DNA from 3 places in the Halobacillus sp. K22 genome. Region 1 is predicted to be linked to each of the others. Evidence: riboswitches for the same ligand, from Rfam matches in the RefSeq annotation. Region 1 holds a riboswitch; each other region holds the start of a gene.
What was found. Region 1 has a riboswitch for S-adenosylmethionine ahead of ACTWPM_RS09790 (O-acetylhomoserine aminocarboxypropyltransferase/cysteine synthase family protein). Riboswitches for the same ligand answer to the same signal wherever they lie in the genome.
Positions count from the first base shown of each region.

Region 2: another riboswitch for S-adenosylmethionine. It lies ahead of metK (methionine adenosyltransferase); the one in region 1 lies ahead of ACTWPM_RS09790 (O-acetylhomoserine aminocarboxypropyltransferase/cysteine synthase family protein).
Region 3: another riboswitch for S-adenosylmethionine. It lies ahead of ACTWPM_RS07880 (OsmC family protein); the one in region 1 lies ahead of ACTWPM_RS09790 (O-acetylhomoserine aminocarboxypropyltransferase/cysteine synthase family protein).

Region 1 covers NZ_JBQQCN010000011.1:20,179-25,683, reverse strand. Annotated here, with positions in the region: gene ACTWPM_RS09800 (polysaccharide deacetylase family protein) at 1-1,172, shown strand, start outside; gene metX (homoserine O-acetyltransferase MetX) at 1,246-2,298, opposite strand; gene ACTWPM_RS09790 (O-acetylhomoserine aminocarboxypropyltransferase/cysteine synthase family protein) at 2,319-4,022, opposite strand; SAM riboswitch class I at 4,117-4,226, opposite strand; gene ACTWPM_RS09785 (DUF2188 domain-containing protein) at 4,378-4,575, shown strand; gene ACTWPM_RS09780 (ABC transporter ATP-binding protein) at 5,474-5,505, shown strand, end outside.
Region 2 covers NZ_JBQQCN010000015.1:4,907-10,411, forward strand. Annotated here, with positions in the region: gene ACTWPM_RS11795 (class I SAM-dependent methyltransferase) at 1-193, shown strand, start outside; gene ACTWPM_RS11800 (tetraprenyl-beta-curcumene synthase family protein) at 202-1,242, opposite strand; gene ACTWPM_RS11805 (lysophospholipase) at 1,278-2,075, opposite strand; gene ACTWPM_RS11810 (gamma carbonic anhydrase) at 2,137-2,649, shown strand; gene metK (methionine adenosyltransferase) at 2,815-4,011, opposite strand; SAM riboswitch class I at 4,237-4,349, opposite strand; gene pckA (phosphoenolpyruvate carboxykinase (ATP)) at 4,928-5,505, shown strand, end outside.
Region 3 covers NZ_JBQQCN010000008.1:37,495-42,999, reverse strand. Annotated here, with positions in the region: gene ACTWPM_RS07890 (sodium:solute symporter family protein) at 1-1,194, opposite strand, end outside; gene ACTWPM_RS07885 (hypothetical protein) at 1,191-1,337, opposite strand; gene ACTWPM_RS07880 (OsmC family protein) at 1,367-1,672, opposite strand; SAM riboswitch class I at 1,756-1,861, opposite strand; gene ACTWPM_RS07875 (EamA family transporter) at 1,995-2,897, opposite strand; gene ACTWPM_RS07870 (hypothetical protein) at 3,146-3,688, shown strand; gene ACTWPM_RS07865 (YjcZ family sporulation protein) at 4,287-4,409, opposite strand; gene ACTWPM_RS07860 (methyl-accepting chemotaxis protein) at 4,546-5,154, opposite strand; gene ACTWPM_RS07855 (hypothetical protein) at 5,182-5,394, opposite strand; gene ACTWPM_RS07850 (hypothetical protein) at 5,434-5,505, opposite strand, start outside.

The sequences.
Region 1 (5,505 bases):
CCCCGAATAATCAGATTAATCAAGCCATAATAGACTATGTAAATCAGAAAAAGGCAGCTTTTAAAAAAGAGAGCTATGAAGCCTTACAGAAAAATGAAGGTAAATCTTCCCTTGAACTGCACATTGATTATGAAGTCTTACACCAGGATCGTCGTTTTTTCGTCGTTCAGTTTGAAGAAACCACGGATGTAGTACCAGGGGAGCCGGTAGTTAAAAAAACCATTGTGAATTTTGATAAAGAGAATGGAAAGCGCATCGAATTAAATGAATTATTTAAGCAAGATCTTCCTTATGTAGATCGGCTTGTGGAATTTACTGTGGAAGCACTGAAGGCAGATGAAAACTACTCGGCAGATATGGAAGATGCGTTAAAAACGATTTTTAATAACAATCTTCATATTGCTCTGACCGGACAAGGAATTGTAGTTTATATCAATGGCGTATCTGATTTCCCGAATAAGATCGTTCTGAATGAGAAGGCTGTAGATGAACTGTTGCGTCCTGAATATGCTAAAGCATTGGAACTCCCAGGTAAAATTAATAAGGAAAAGCCAACTTATAAAGAAGAAGACTCAACGTTTACTGCTGAAGATTATCGTTCGAAACATGGAAGTTCAGGGATGAAGGAAGTAGCTCTTACATTCGATGATGGTCCCCATCCTGAGGTGACAACCAATATTCTTGAAGCCTTAAACGAGTACGAAGCGAAAGCTACTTTTTTTATGATAGGAAAAAGGATCAGCTACTATCCAGAGGTTGCCAGGCAAGTAGCTGAAGCAGGTCATGAAATTGGTAATCATACATGGGATCATCCTCGCTTATCCCGGTTACCGCAAAAAGAAGTGACTCAGCAAATTGATGCAACTCAGCAGATTATAAAGCAGGTGACTGGACAAAAGCCCGACGTCATCCGTCTGCCTTTTGGTGACCGGCCTCCTGTTACGTATAAAAAAGAGATCAGTGCTGTTCCTTGGACTGTAGAAGTAAAGGATTGGCAAAAACTAGAGAATTCTCAAGTTGCAGAGAATGTTTTATCTCAAGTAGAAGATGGTTCTATTATTTTACTCCATGACCTTCAACCGTCCATGGCTGAAGCTGTAGAATTAATTGTGAAGTCATTAAAGCAAGAAGGCTATACATTTGTAACAGTTAGTGAATTAAATGCTGAATAACCAAAACAAAGCAGCCTGCGATGATCATATCGTCAGGCTGCTTTGTTTTGGTTTGGGTGTGGAGATTATGAGATTAGTTGATTTTATCTCCAATCCAGGAAGCCCAGTCATTGAACTCTACTAAAAACCCGTCATGCCCGTAGTCGGTATCGGAGTGAAAGTGTTCAGCTCCTGGGACATGATCGCTAAAACGTTTAATAAAGTCATACGGATAAAGGAGGTCATGTTCAAAGCTCAATGTGTATACGTCCGCTTTGTAATGCTGAGAAGCTTGCTTCCAGCCTCCTCGGTCCCTGCCGATATCGTGGTGGTTCATAGCTTCGAGTAGATATAGGTAACTGTTAGCATCAAAGCGAGTTTTAATTTTATCCCCCTGATAGTCAAGATAAGACTGGATATCATAGGATGCATCTTCTTTTTGATTCCGGTCAAACCGTTTTTGGAAAAGGGTTTGGCTCCGGTAAGTGATCATCCCCGCCATTCTCGCAATTTCAAATCCTTTGAGGTGTTGGTTCGAAGGGTATTTTCCATGATTAAATGAGGGGTCATCCTTAATGGCACGTGCTCCGATATGATTAAAGGCAATTCCATAGTCACTTAAATAAGGTGTCGCAGCAAGTATAAAAAGCTGCTTCATAAAAGTCGGATAGAGCAATCCCCACTCATAGGCCTGCATGCCTCCGAGAGATCCACCTGCCACAGCATGGAGGTGGTTGATCCCAAGTTCATGTAAAGCCTTCCGTTGTGCGTGGACTATATCACGGACGGTGACCGGCGGGAAGCTTAATCGGTAGGGTTCACCAGTTTCCGGGTTTAAACTGGCTGGTCCCGTAGACCCGTGGCAGCCACCTAATACATTAAATGTTATGACCTGAAATTGAGAGGTGTCAATGGGAAGCCCTCTGCCAATCAATCCGGCCCACCAGCCGGGCTGCTCCTCGGAACCAACCGCATACTGATTTCCTGTTAACGCATGGCATATTAAAATGGCTGGAGCACCAGCTGGTCCAAATCGTTCATAGGCAAGTTCTACATCGGGCAATTGATCTCCAGATTCAAATGTAAAAGAGCCGATAGAAATGGTTTTATTTGGAAACTGGTAGCTGGTGGGATTTTTTACAGACATGTTCATGCCTCCTTTCCAGTTTAGACAGATAGTGGCGTTTCCGTATAAGACTGCCCGGAACGTAACGCTATAATTGATTCATAAAGACTGAGGCCAGTGACAAGATTATCCTGAACTTCTGGTACAGAGTCTCTTGACCATAACAAGCCAGGTTTAATCGCTTGTGCCGAGTTGATAGAATCTTGATCGAGTTCTTTTGCATAAAGCACATCAACTGCTGGCAGGGAAGAAGCTTGAAGGTCTGAAATGCTTGAGATTTCTACAACTTGAAAGCCTAAACGTGAAAGCTTCTTAGCCTCGTTAGAGAGTTCATCGTTTGAAACAGCTCCCACGATAGCGATAACTTTTTGACGCAGTTCATTATTCGAACGGTCCAATGATGACGATAGTGTTTCTTCTATAACGGTTTTAGAGTTTTTGTATGGTTTTGAGAAACCAGTAGCTTCTTTAAGACCCGCATCCAGCTCTGCAATTAAATCCTCTATTGATTCAAGCCCAACAGACAGACGGACTAGTTCTTCCGTCACCCCGGATTTTTCAAGATTCTCATCACTTAGCTGCTGGTGAGTAGTCGAAGCAGGATGAATAATTAGTGATTTCGCATCCCCGACATTGGCGACGTGAGACCAGAGGTTCGCTTGATCAATCAGTTTTTTTCCAGCTTCGCGCCCTCCCTTAATTCCGAAGACGACGATGGATCCATATCCATAGCTGAAGTATTTCTTAGTAAGCGGGTGAGTAGGGTGATCAGAGAGTCCAGGGAAATTCACCCATTCCACACCTTCATGAGACTGTAGGTATTTAGCAACTTCAAGAGCTTGATCAGAATGTTTAGTAATTCTCAAATGAAGGGTTTCAAGACCTTGGAGAAGCAAAAATGCATTGTGAGGGCTCAAGCAGGCACCCGTGTCACGAAGCAGCTGGACTCTCAGCTTAACAGCGTAGCCGGCGGGACCTACATCAAGACCAAAGCGTACGCCGTGATAACTTTCATCAGGTTCCGTGAATCCTGGGAATTTTTCATGATCCCAGTTGAAGCGTCCACTGTCTACCACGAGCCCGCCAATTGTCGTTCCATGGCCGCCTATCCACTTTGTAGCTGAGTGAATGACAATATCAGCGCCCCAGCTGATCGGTTTGCAAATGTAAGGAGTAGCAAACGTGTTATCGATGATAAGAGGAATGTGATGTTCATGAGCTACGTCAGCCACAGCTTCAATATCCAGAACATTTAAGCTTGGGTTACCGATCGTTTCGGCAAAAATGGCTTTTGTCTTAGGGGTAACAGCTTTCTTGAAATCCTCTGGGCTGGTTCCTTCAATAAAATGAACAGTAATCCCGTACTTAGGCAGAGTGTGAACGAACAAGTTATAGGTTCCTCCATACAAATGGGAAGAGGCTACAATTTCATCTCCAGCGCTGGCAATGTTGAGGATAGCCATAGTAATGGCAGACATGCCTGAAGCGGTAGCTACTGCAGCAGCGCCATCTTCAAGTAAAGCAATGCGTTGCTCTAGTACATCGACGGTTGGGTTCATGATACGGGTGTAAATGTTGCCAGGCTCCGCTAATGAAAATAAGTTTTGAGCATGGTCAGTGTCATTAAAGACGTAAGAAGTGGTCTGGTAAATTGGTACAGCACGTGATCCAGTAGCTGGGTCTGGTTGCTGGCCTCCGTGAAGTAATAAAGTTTCAGGTCCAAATTTGTGAAAAGGTAATGTCATCAATAATCCTCCCTAAATTTATATTTCATCATTATTCAAAAAAATTTAAAAGCCCCCTTCTTAAGTAAGAAGAGGGCGTAGCAATCAGTTCCTCCACTTATCTTCCAGATCCATAGATCTGTAGGAATTAGCACCTTTTCAAGTATCTACTTGAAGGTTGCCGGGCGTCACAGGGCCTAGTCCCTCTGCCACTCTCGATAAGAGTTTTTATAATATTCAGCTATTCATTAACTTGTATGGAATTATAAAGTGTTTTATGCTTAATTGTCAAACTATTTGTGCAAAATTCGAATACGTTTGAAATGCCAGTGGGGTGGGAATGGTTTAGCAAGTATAGTAAAAGGAGTGAATAGACATGAAGGAATACACAGTTGCACCAAATAAAGACGTAACAGGCTGGTTGATCAAAATAGAGGATGTTGCCCCTACGGATTTGTATGATGAGCGTGATACAGCAGTAGCAAAAGCTGAAGAAATGGCTCAAGAAAACAAACCAAGCAAGCTCTATATTCTAGATCAGAACCACGAAGTGGAAGATGAAAGAAGTTATTAATAAAGAAGACTCCCTAAATGGGGGTCTTTTTTTTGAGTGTCTCCTTTATTTTTGTGTTACATATTAAAGATAAGCTCCCGTTACTGGAAGACTCAGTTTCGAGACTTTTGTTAGAATTAGGTTCTGCGGGGGACGATTTCGCTTTCCGAGGGCATGTGCTGAGCCTCCTCAGTCTTCGACTTCCGGGGTCTCACCGCTCATGTTTATCCCACTGGAGTCTACATCGTCCCCCTCCGGCCCTTGCGATATATGGAGCTCGAAATCTTGTTTGAGAGGCTCGGTTTATGATGGAGATAAAACTTCTAACAATGAGCGTGTAAAGTCATAATTCCCGCTATAGAAGCATTTGAGGCGGGTCAAGCACCTTCTAACGACTATAGAAGGGTCCGTTCGCTTTTCAAGCATAGGCTGGCGAAGGGAACGACGAGACTCCCGCGGGAGAAGGAGCTAGGCGAGACCCCACAAGGAGTGGTAACGACTGAGGAGGCTTGCCAGTTCCCCCGCAGGAAAGCGAGTTGTTCCCGTAGTCAGCCACTCTCTTTATTAGCAACGGACCTGGAATATCTCGAAATCGAGTCTTCAAGTATCCGGCCCTATAGCTCAAAAACTTTTTATTATAAATCATCAACTTGATCTATTAGATCCGTGCAGTGGATATGTTAATTGGAGGAGTCATTCTGGTGTTTCGTGTTACTGGGGTGACTTGTTATTTTCAAAGAATTTTGAAATAATTATGATTATATAATTCCCGTTGCGAAAACCGTCTATCTATGTAGAAAGTTCAGTCAGGTGAAGAATTAACGATCTTGCTGGAAAGGAAAGAGATTTATTTCCTGCCAGGGTATTATACGTACATAAATTCATATAAATAGTAGGCGGCTAGAAGGGAGTCACATCTATGGTGCTGGAGATGGAAAACGTATCTTTGAG
Region 2 (5,505 bases), on a different contig from region 1:
CCTTTCCTTTTTACAACCGGGAGGAATAATTGTTCTTGTTATTTATCATGGCCACGCAGGTGGAGCAGAAGAAAAAGATGCTTTGGTGCAGTATGCAACATCACTGGAGCAAAAGTCCTTTCAAGTATTACAGTATGGCTTCATCAACCAGAGGAATTCTCCGCCGTTTATAATAGCCATCGAAAAAAAATAGCCTGGTCCCTATAATGGACGACCAGGCTTTAATTTATGGTACATTTTAGTATTATAGTAAAAGAACTTCGCTTTACGTCCACTCACCTTCAGCAGATCTTTTACAAAACTTTTCGCATTATCGAGCTTTCCTACTTTACGGTCAGCAAGGTACATGCCAACCAGCCCCTCATGAATCATCTGATGAAATGCTGTATCAGGAAGTTTTTGTACTTCTTCATGAGTTTGTTTGACAAAATATTCAAATCGATGCTTCATTTGTTCTTCATGGGCATAATAGGAACAAAAGTTTAAATCCCCTTCTTCTTCGTCTTCCCGCTGATCAATATAATAGTCAAGCAGGATGTGAAGCCCCTGCATAAAAGGGAAGTAACTTTTCTCAACTTGTATCGCTAGTGATTCATCCATACGACCGTTAAGCATATAGGATACAAGGCAAAAAATTCCCAATGTAGAGCCAGTACAGGCAGAGAACTCATACCACTCTAGATGGGGCCACTCAGATTGATGATCTTTAAACCAATTTTTAAGACGCGGTATTCTTTCCTCTTCAATCACGTGTTTATGTACTTGCAAGTCTGTATACAACGACCCAAGTTTCAACGTGTGGTTCTGCACAAAGGGATAATCTGAAGAGTCCTTAAGTACATTTTGACAAGTATATACAAGATCTCTTAAATAATCCCCATCATCTTTATCATCACGGTAACAGTAATAATCTTTCACTTCATTTTCAGGGGTCAAGGCATCTGTCATGGATTCATGAAGCATTCGGAAATCGGTTGGATCCATGGAAGTACTGCGGTCACACAAATTATCCAGATAGTCACTAATGGTTTGATAAGCCACAATAAAACGAATCGACTCTTTCCATTTTGGTCCAGCGAGCATGGAATAAATGGAACCTCCTTCACAATGGAAGGTCTTATCTTCAATACTTGCCATCGCCTGGGTTCTCAGTTCATGGTTAGGGATCTTTTTAGCGCGATCAATCCAATAATTCAGTTCCTTATGAACTTCAGGAAAAACCTCTGTGTACACTCGATACATTAAACGAACAGCATTTTGTGGTACCTGGGTTGCCACTACAACTCCCCCTTTCCTGCTTGTTTTACTTGGAGATTTATGAAATTCAGAGCGAAATTGTAGACGTTTTCCTGCTCAGGTTCATTGAAGATTTCATGATAGAATCCCGGCCATTCTTTATAGGTTTTTTCCTGGCAGCCGACTTTATGAAACCACTCTTTAGTTTTTTCGGAATCTACCATATAATCCTCACCTGCCTGCATGACTAATAAAGGCACGTTCGGAAACTCTCCTACTTCCGATAATGACTTCTTAATTGCTTTACGGAATTCCTTATACCATCGAATAGATATTTTCTCTATGATAAGAGGATCTTGTTTATCATTGGCAATAACATCTGGATTACGCGTAACATACTCTGGTTTAAAAGGGGCTTTCACGAGAACGGAAGGCCAAACTTTATTCATTACATGAGTGACCGCTTCCAGAGACTTACTGGCTCCGTTTAATATCCCTACGGCAGGGGAGGAGAGAATCACTCCATCCACCGAAGGCTTTAACTCTTGCATAACCCTCATGACCACAGTCCCTCCCATACTATGCCCCAGTAAAAAAACAGGACGGGATGAGTCCGCTATTTGAAGCCATTTACGTACAGTATCTATGTAGGCTTCAAATTTTTTTATATGACCTTTTTTCCCTTCAGTTGAGCCTTGGCCTGGAAGATCACCATAAATAACATTAAATCCATCGTCACGAAAGCTTTCTGCCAGTGATTGATAACGTCCGGCATGTTCAAAAGCACCATGAACAATAACAATTGTGGCTAAATTTTGATTGGAGTTTAATCGTTTCACTTCTACACGGCTCCTATCACTTTGCTATACTTAATATAACCATATTATAAGGGGGTTTAGTATGATTTGCGAATATAAAGGAAAAGAACCTCAGATTGATGAAACTGCTTATATCGCTGAAGATACTGTAATAACGGGGGATGTAACGATCGGTGCTTACTCAAGCATTTGGTTTAAAACAGTTATTCGAGGAGATGTATCATCCGTACATATTGGCAACAATGTGAATATTCAGGACTTAAGTCTGCTGCATCAAAGTCCAAATCTTCCATTGGTAATTGAAGATGGTGTGACGGTTGGTCATCAAGTTACCCTTCACTCTCCGCATATTAAGAAAAATGCTTTAATAGGCATGGGAGCCTTAATCCTGGACGGAGCTGAAATAGGAGAACAGGCTTTTATTGGCGCCGGCAGTCTCGTACCTCCGGGAAAGGTGATTCCTCCGAACACCCTTGCTTTCGGCAGGCCGGCCAAAGTTGTACGTGAATTGACCGAAGATGACATAAAAGAAATGAATCGAATCCGGTCCAGTTATATAGAGAAAGGTCAATATTACAAAGGATTGCAAGATTGATCCTGGATAACTCTCCCAGTACAAACCAGACCACTTACGTTTATTTTAAAAAAACTGTTAAACTTCCGATTTGATTTTAAGGTTAAACTCTACATGAGATGGATTCAAAAAAAGGGAACTATCCTATTTAAGGAGTTCCCTTTTTAAAATATAGTAACTGTTCCTTTAACTGAAACGTTGTATTAATTTATCCGCCTTATCCGTTTTCTCCCATGGAAACTCTACATCTGTGCGGCCAAAGTGCCCGTAAGCCGCAGTCTGTCTATAGATAGGCCTGCGTAAATCAAGCATCTTAATGATACCGGCTGGACGAAGATCGAACAGATCTCTTACCGCTGCAACGAGGTCCTCTTCAGTTACCTTTCCTGTGTTAAAGGTATTGATGGAAATGGACACAGGCTGTGCCACCCCAATAGCGTAGGCTAACTGCACTTCAACTGTATCAGCAAGACCAGCTGCTACAATATTTTTAGCTACATATCTGGCTGCATAAGCAGCAGAACGATCTACCTTTGTGGCGTCTTTTCCACTGAATGCCCCGCCGCCATGACGGGCATAGCCACCATAGGTGTCAACAATAATTTTTCTACCTGTTAGTCCAGCGTCCCCTTGAGGCCCTCCAATAACAAAGCGGCCTGTAGGATTAATGAAGTACTTGGTACTGTCATCAATTAAATGACTCGGAACAACTGGATCAATAACCTGTTCTTTAAGATCTTTTTTTATTTGTTCAAGTGTAATCTCTTCAGCATGCTGAGTTGATATAACGATCGTATCTACGCGAACAGGCTGATCATTAGCATCGTACTCAATCGTCACTTGTGTTTTCCCATCTGGCCGCAAGTATTCCAGCGTTCCATCGTTACGTACATCTGATAACCGTTTGGAAAGTTTATGGGCTAATGAAATTGGTAAAGGCATCAATTCTTTGGTTTCATTATTGGCAAAACCAAACATCAAACCCTGGTCTCCTGCGCCTATAGCTTCTATTTCATCATCGCTCATCTGGCCTTCTCTGGATTCATAGGCAACATCCACGCCGCCAGCAATATCAGGAGACTGCTCATCAATTGCTGTCAATACAGCACACGTATCAGCGTCAAATCCAAATTTAGCTCTTGTATATCCAATTTCCTTGATTGTTTTACGAACAATGGCTGGAATATCAACATACGTGTTGGTACTGATTTCTCCTGAAACAAGTACTAGTCCCGTTGTTACCGTTGTCTCACATGCAACCCTTGCATTTGGGTCATTTTTTAAAATTTCATCTAAAATGGCATCAGAGATCTGGTCACAAATCTTGTCAGGGTGACCTTCTGTAACAGATTCTGATGTGAATAACCGGCGATTGGCTGGCATTCTGAAAAACTCCTCCTTCTGTAAGTACAAAGTATTAGACGGAACTCTTTACCAGTATGTGTAGAAACTTTTTCATAGTTTCAATCTATGCTCTTTTCTTATGGATGTCACAACCTAAGGTGCAAGCAATTTGGAATAGCAATAGGCATATCAGGTGGTTTAGATATTGCCTTATAAATAGAAAAAACCCTTCCTGACTCGAGGAAAGGGGGCTGCTTCCTTTCGCTCTTATCGTCCAAGGAGTATTCGTCCTTGCTTCAGGTTAGCACCATGTCATATTGCACATGACGGTTGCTGGGCTTCAAAGGGCCTGTCCCTCCACCTACTCTGGATAAGAGAGTTTCCGTTCTAGGATATCGTATCGAAAACGTACTTTAATGTCAATTAAAGCATTAATGACGTGAAAAATACCTATTTTTAGGATCGTAGCCTTAATTCAATCTCTTATTTTCACTTTTAGGGGCACCCAGCTTTTTTTTGGGAAAAGTATTAAACCTTCCCGCCATTCCTACATAGTATAATTCATATGACTTTTCTCATTCTCCTTCCTTTATATTCTCCATATTAAAGGAAGAAATTAATTACAAAGCTCACCAGAAAATAAGTGGGCGGATTATTTTCATCTTCAGGTTGGCCTTCCTATAAAGGTCTATAGTAATCGATGATGCGGATTTCCCTGCACATTTCTATCTAAGAATGAGAAGGAGGCAGGCACGCCAACACGAAAGCGATTGGCGTTCAATTTCCACCTCATCCAGCTAAAAAAATACCTTTCGAGATTTAAAGAAAAGCCTTAAAAAAATTTTGAAAGCATTTTCATTATTAGTATGGATTAATAAATCAATTGTGTTATACTAATGTTCAGATTAACACATAGCTTGGATTAAAATCTTCTTATAAAGGCGGGTAGACACATATGAGTGCCATTAATCAAATGTCAGAATTGAATCTTTTATTAGCTCAAGACCATGTCCACCATCAATTATCGGTCCCTCAGCTAGTGGAAAGGGTTCTGGATCGCAACGAAGGAACATTGACAGACAAAGGTGCCATCCAGGCAACAACCGGTGCTTATACGGGAAGGTCTCCCAACGATAAATTCATCGTCAAGGATGACCAGTCTAGTCAATTGGTTGACTGGGGCAAAGTAAATCAATCTATTGAAGATGATGTATTTGTAAACCTTTATCATAAAGTACTGGATTACTTAAAGAACCGCAATGATTTATTCGTATTTAAAGGATACGCAGGAGCAGATGAAAAGTTCCGTCTTCCCATTCAGGTGATTAATGAGTTTGCATGGCATAACTTATTCGCCCACCAAATGTTTATCAGACCCGATGAAGACGAAGAGAAGAATCATGAGGCAGAATTCACGGTCATCTCTGCACCTACATTTAAAGCAGATCCAGCAGTGGATGGAACCAATTCGGAAGCCTTTATTATGATCTCTTTCAAACATCGTGTTGTACTCATCGGTGGAACAGAGTATGC
Region 3 (5,505 bases), on a different contig from region 1:
CACTACTGGTGCGAAAGTGGCCGAGTTTCTCATTGTCCAGGCGAGTACGTTCCACCAGGCAGATTGTTCTGTGCGCAGGAAGCCGAAGATGATCATGAGTCCTGTCAGCAACAGCAGCGACCATTTGGTGTATTTAACAAGCTGTTCTGGAGATGCACCAGGGAAAATGGCGCTTCCGACGTCTTTTCCAAGACTGGTTGCCCCTGAGAACTGACAAGGAGCACCCCACCCGAGAGCACATGCCCAAATGCCTAAGAAGAATAGGCCCACGAAAGGAGCAGGCAGTACTTCCATGAGATATTGGGGAAGAGCAACGAGTCCGAGACTTGCGTCAGGAACGACCGCAGCGGCTGACAAGCCAAATAGAATACCTAATAGAATAAAAGGAACACTCATCACTTCTGCAACAATTAAGCCTTTGCGACCTTCTTCAGGTGTTTTACAGGATAAGGCCATCTGAAAAGCGGCTTGCGCTAAAATCACGTTTACTAGGAAAGTGGCAAACCATACGAGGATCACTTGAAGGCCGGCGCCACCCCAATCAAACATGCTCGGCTGATCGGCTGCAAGCTGCTGTAATCCGGAGATGCCTGGGTTGATAAAGAAAGCCACAGTTCCAATAATGAACATAATGGCAAAAATAATCGTGTTCATGGTTTGTGTAAAGGCAACCGCCCACATACCGCCTGACTGCAAATAAACAAATAGTAAAATAGCCGTAAAAGCGACGGACAAGGATAACGAAACGCCGGTAAACACATGAAAGGCAGAAGCAAAAGCAATCGCTGTAGCGACGGACCACATTGGGAAGGCGAATGCTGTAATCGCACCTGATAAAGCTTTAGCACGTCTGCCGAATTGATCTCCGATTAATCCTGAGATCGTTACAACTAACTTTTCACGGAATGATTTAATTAATAATAGCGCAATCAGTAAGACTTGCAAGGTTTCGGCGACACCGTACCATATGGCTGAAATTCCTGTAAGATAGGAAAGTTCGACAATCGATATGTACGTTGAACCCGAGAAAAGGCCGGTTATACAAAAGGCCACCGTCCACCATCTAAATGTCCGTCCCCCTACGAAATATTGCTCGCCGCGGTTGGCTTTTCGTTTCGCAATATTACCCACGATGATGAGGGCGAGCGTGTATAATAAGGCGAGTGAAATCATCCAAATTCCATATGAACTCATGTTTGTACCTCCTTGTTGATTTTCCAAATGACTTCAATTTCTACGTTTGCATCCTTAAACAAGTTGTAAGCCGGGCAGCGTTTTTGAACGTGTTGAATAAAATCTTCTTCGTCTACTTCTTCCTGCGCAAATGTAACGTCCACCTTAAGCGTTGCCGTTTGAAAGTGGGGGCTCACATCAACGGTCCGAACAGTCCTCTGCGATCGATGGCTCCACTTGAAGAAGCCTCCAGCTTTTCAATGGTTAACTCTTTTTCCTTTGCCACCATTTCAACAACGATCATGAAACATCCGTTTAGCGATCCAATGATATATTCCATAGGAGTTAACGCTTCATTAGAACCGCCAAGCTTCTCAGGTTCATCAATCGTAAACGTAAAATCCCGAATGGCGTGCTCATTCTGAAACTGGCTGGTGCGCTTGCTTAGTGTGTCAATGGAACGTAATGCTGACTTCTTCTGTGTTTGCTGATCGACCATTTCATTTCCCTCCATTTTTGAATATAAAAAAACCCTTCTACTTTTCTGTAAGAAAAATAGAAGGGTTGGTTTGAACGTCCCGGCTCTTATCTTTCAGACAGAAAATGTCTGCTGGAATGAGCACCTTGTTTTTTAAACAGGTTGCCGCGGGATCAAAGGACCAGTTTCCTCCACCGCTCTTGATAAGAAGATTATGAATTTAACGAATATTCTACTTGTAAACTTAATCATCTGTCAACTGCTTTTTAGAAAATAGCTTTGGAAACAAGAAGAGACAGGGTGAGCGATCCGTTTAACGGTTGCCAGGTTTAGGAAAAAGAGTTTAACCCGCCTGACGTCTTTGTTCTTTTTGCCCAAGCTTACCGCCGAACTCATTTATGAAAATAGCCGCAAGGATCAAAATAATGCCGGTCCACTGGACAAGAGTGACCGTTTCTGAAAGGATCAGCATAGCTGAAATAATCGCCACCGGAAGTTCCACAGAGCTCAGCACATTAGCGAGCCGGCCTGAAATAAGGGGAGCACCTCCTGCGAAAAACAGGGGAGGTATAACGGCACCGACAAGCGCAATCCCAGCACCTATCGCCCATAAGCGCGTGTCCAGGACGGGAATGGTGGGGATGTCGCGGATGAACACAAGCATCACGAGCACTAAAGATCCTGTCACCATAAGAGAACTTCGCAATATAGGGTGGGAGTTGACAGCCACCTGACCGCTGAAAAAAATAAAGCCGGCATAGGCAAACCCTGACAGCAGTCCGAGTATAAGACCGATCGGGTGTAAATCCAGACCATCACCGCCTGTAAGTCCGGAAGCTAACACGACTCCTGTAAGTGTGACGGCCAATGAAATCAAGTGGAGGCGTTCGGGTGGAGTTTTCGTGAAAATCCATTCATACAGCATACCGATCCAAACAAATTGGAAAAGCAGAATAATCGCAATAGAGGCAGGGAGGTACTGCATAGCTCCGTAATAAAAAATACCCGTCAGTCCCACCGTGCTGCCCGTGGCGATAATTTTGACAAGATCTGATTTCTGAATTTCTTTAATACGAAGTCCTTTCCAAAGAGACAAGCCCCACAGGAAGACAAAGGCGGCGAGCATTTGGACTATATTTAACTGACCCAGGGAGTATCCGTATTGAAAGCCTGTTTTTACAAATATGGGGGTAAATCCAAAGCTTGCCGCCCCCAGGAAGACCAGGGTGATTCCTTTCCCATTCATTGCTTAAAACCTCCGATCCTAACGATCTGCTTCTATTATTCGACACACTGATGCTATTATTTCAAAGCCCCCTTGAAAACTCAATGTAAAAGAGGAAAATAATTCAAGTATGTCGTATTTTGAGGTGAATGCTTGCAAATCATAGCGATAAATGTAAAACGATTTTTACAGGGATTTTCTCCCTTTCGTCGAAATGATTGGTATAAGGAAATCACTATAAATCAGAAAAAAAGGGAGTGTTCGTGGGGATGTTCAAGAATAGTCTATTAAAGTTAATGCCGTATAAAGAGCAGGGTATGGTGGAAACGAATCTGGTCAATGTGATGAAGCGTTTGAAAATTGAGGATTTTACATTCAACTGGGACCGCAGCAGTTGTTATGTGGAATTTAGTTATAAAGAAGAGCCATATAAACTGGAACATTCGTTAGAAAAAGCGCGGAAACAAGGGATCATCTTAAAAAATGGGATGGATTGTTTAATAGAACTGACTCAGTCACTTGAAGATTTATGCGTAATTATTGACCGTGGCACCTATAAGTTCGAGACTTGGATATCCGGCATGAAGCAGCAAGAAGCTATGAATGAGACCCCTATTTATCAAGAAGAGTTTCATATCAGTTACAAATCTACCGGCGAACAGGCTAAAAAGGAAGTTTCCAAACAGGAATCTTCAGATCTGGAAGAGCCATCTTCTGATAGAAACGAACAGCTTTTCCCTTTTGGACCTGAACTGTCACTCAAAGATTTTTATTTAAATCAAATCACTCAAAGTGCGGAGCGGAAATTATAGGATAGTCAGCCAACTGATTTGTATAAGTATATAAAAAAGAACTCCCCAATCAGGAGTTCTTTTTTAATGGTCCTGCCAACCTCCATGTTAAATGTTGAAGAAAAGCTCCCGTTTCTTTAAGACTCAGTTTCGAGATAACTCGGGTCCATTGCCAGAAAAAGGAGGGGGCGGCTACGGAAACAACTCGCTTTCCTGCGGGGGAACTGGCAAGCCTCCTCAGTCGTTAACACTCCTTGTGGGGTCTCGCCTCGCTCCTTCTCCCGCGGGAGTCTCGTCGTTTCCCTGGAGCCCCTATCTCTACAAAATATCTCGAAACTGAGTCTTAAAGTATACGGCCCTTTAGTGCAACAAGCGTATTTGAAAGTCAACAACATTGTTTAACAGACGCCTTTCACTATATAAACTTATCTCTTCATTCCGCTTACAGACTTAGCTGTACTTTCCTGAATACGCAGTTCAAAGAAAAAGTCAGGTCCTTTGTTTAAAGGACCTGGCTCTCTGCGCTCATTTAAATAGACCAGAAGGTTTGAAAAACGCCTCCGGTATTGAGAAGTGAATCATCTGAAACGGGTATCAATGACTCACTACTGTATTCATACTAGTTATAAAAAGAAGCTCCAACAATAATCAATAGAATGAACAAAACAACGATCAAGACGAAAGTACTACCTCCGTAGTTTCCGCCACCGCCGCCGTATCCACAGCCACCATACCAGCCCATATCTTCACCACCTTTTTTTGTCCTATACGATAGGCTATGAAAATTCAGGCAAGTTGGGAGGGCGGATGACCAGGGTGGTTTTAAAATAAATCAGGAGCCCTTTTGAATGCGTTCTTGTTCATTACGGTCATTTAATTCACTCGGACGGAGCAAGCCGGACGTTATCGCTTGTTTGTAAATGCTCCAGAAGGTTTGCTTTAATTTTCTGCCCATGTTCTACCATGGTCATGTCGGTGATATCAAGTTCCATCATCGTCCTCTGCTGTTCCATAATTTTTTCCGAAGATCCTTCTGTGTTTGCGCTTAACTGCTGAGTGAGCCGGTGGATTTCCGCGAATTTCTCCTGGGTCTTATCCTTTTCGTTCATAACATCAGCGGAATGAATCTGCACTTGTTTGGATTGGACATGGAGTTCAGAAATATTTTCAATAACCTGATCGAAAATCCCAGTCATCTCTTCGGCTTTCTCTTTCCCTGAATTTAGGGCTTCTGTTTCCGTATCATACGACTTTTTCTGGTCAGAAATACTTGCGTTGACCTGGCTGATGACATTTTCAATCGTAGCGGCACTCTCTTTCACCTGAGCGGAGAGCTTACGGATTTCGTCTGCTACGACACCGAAGCCTTTTCCATGCTCACCTGCTCTTGCTGCCTCAATAGAAGCATTTAAGGCCAGCAGATTGGTCTGATTGGAAATGTATTCGATAGCTCCGAGTGCTTCCGTTACTTTTTTCATTTGTTTCAGAAGTTTCTCATTAAAACTGCCAAATAGTTAGGTGAACCGTATGATCTCGGTAAACACATGATTAAATTCATTCACTTTTTCTTTCCCGTCATTCGACAAAGAGCGGACATTTTCAGACGTTGAAGCAGAGGTTTCAATGATATCACCGAGAGACTGGATCATTTCATTGATGCTTTCCATCTGGCTCTGGAACTGTATTAAGTGTTCACCTTCGATCTGGATGTCTTCTACCATTTCCATTAACTGCGTACTGACCTGCTCAGAAGACTAGGTTACTTGTTAATTCATCTTATTCAAATGTTCACTATGTGCTTCGACGTGCCGAAGTTCTTTCAGGGAGTGACGGATAGA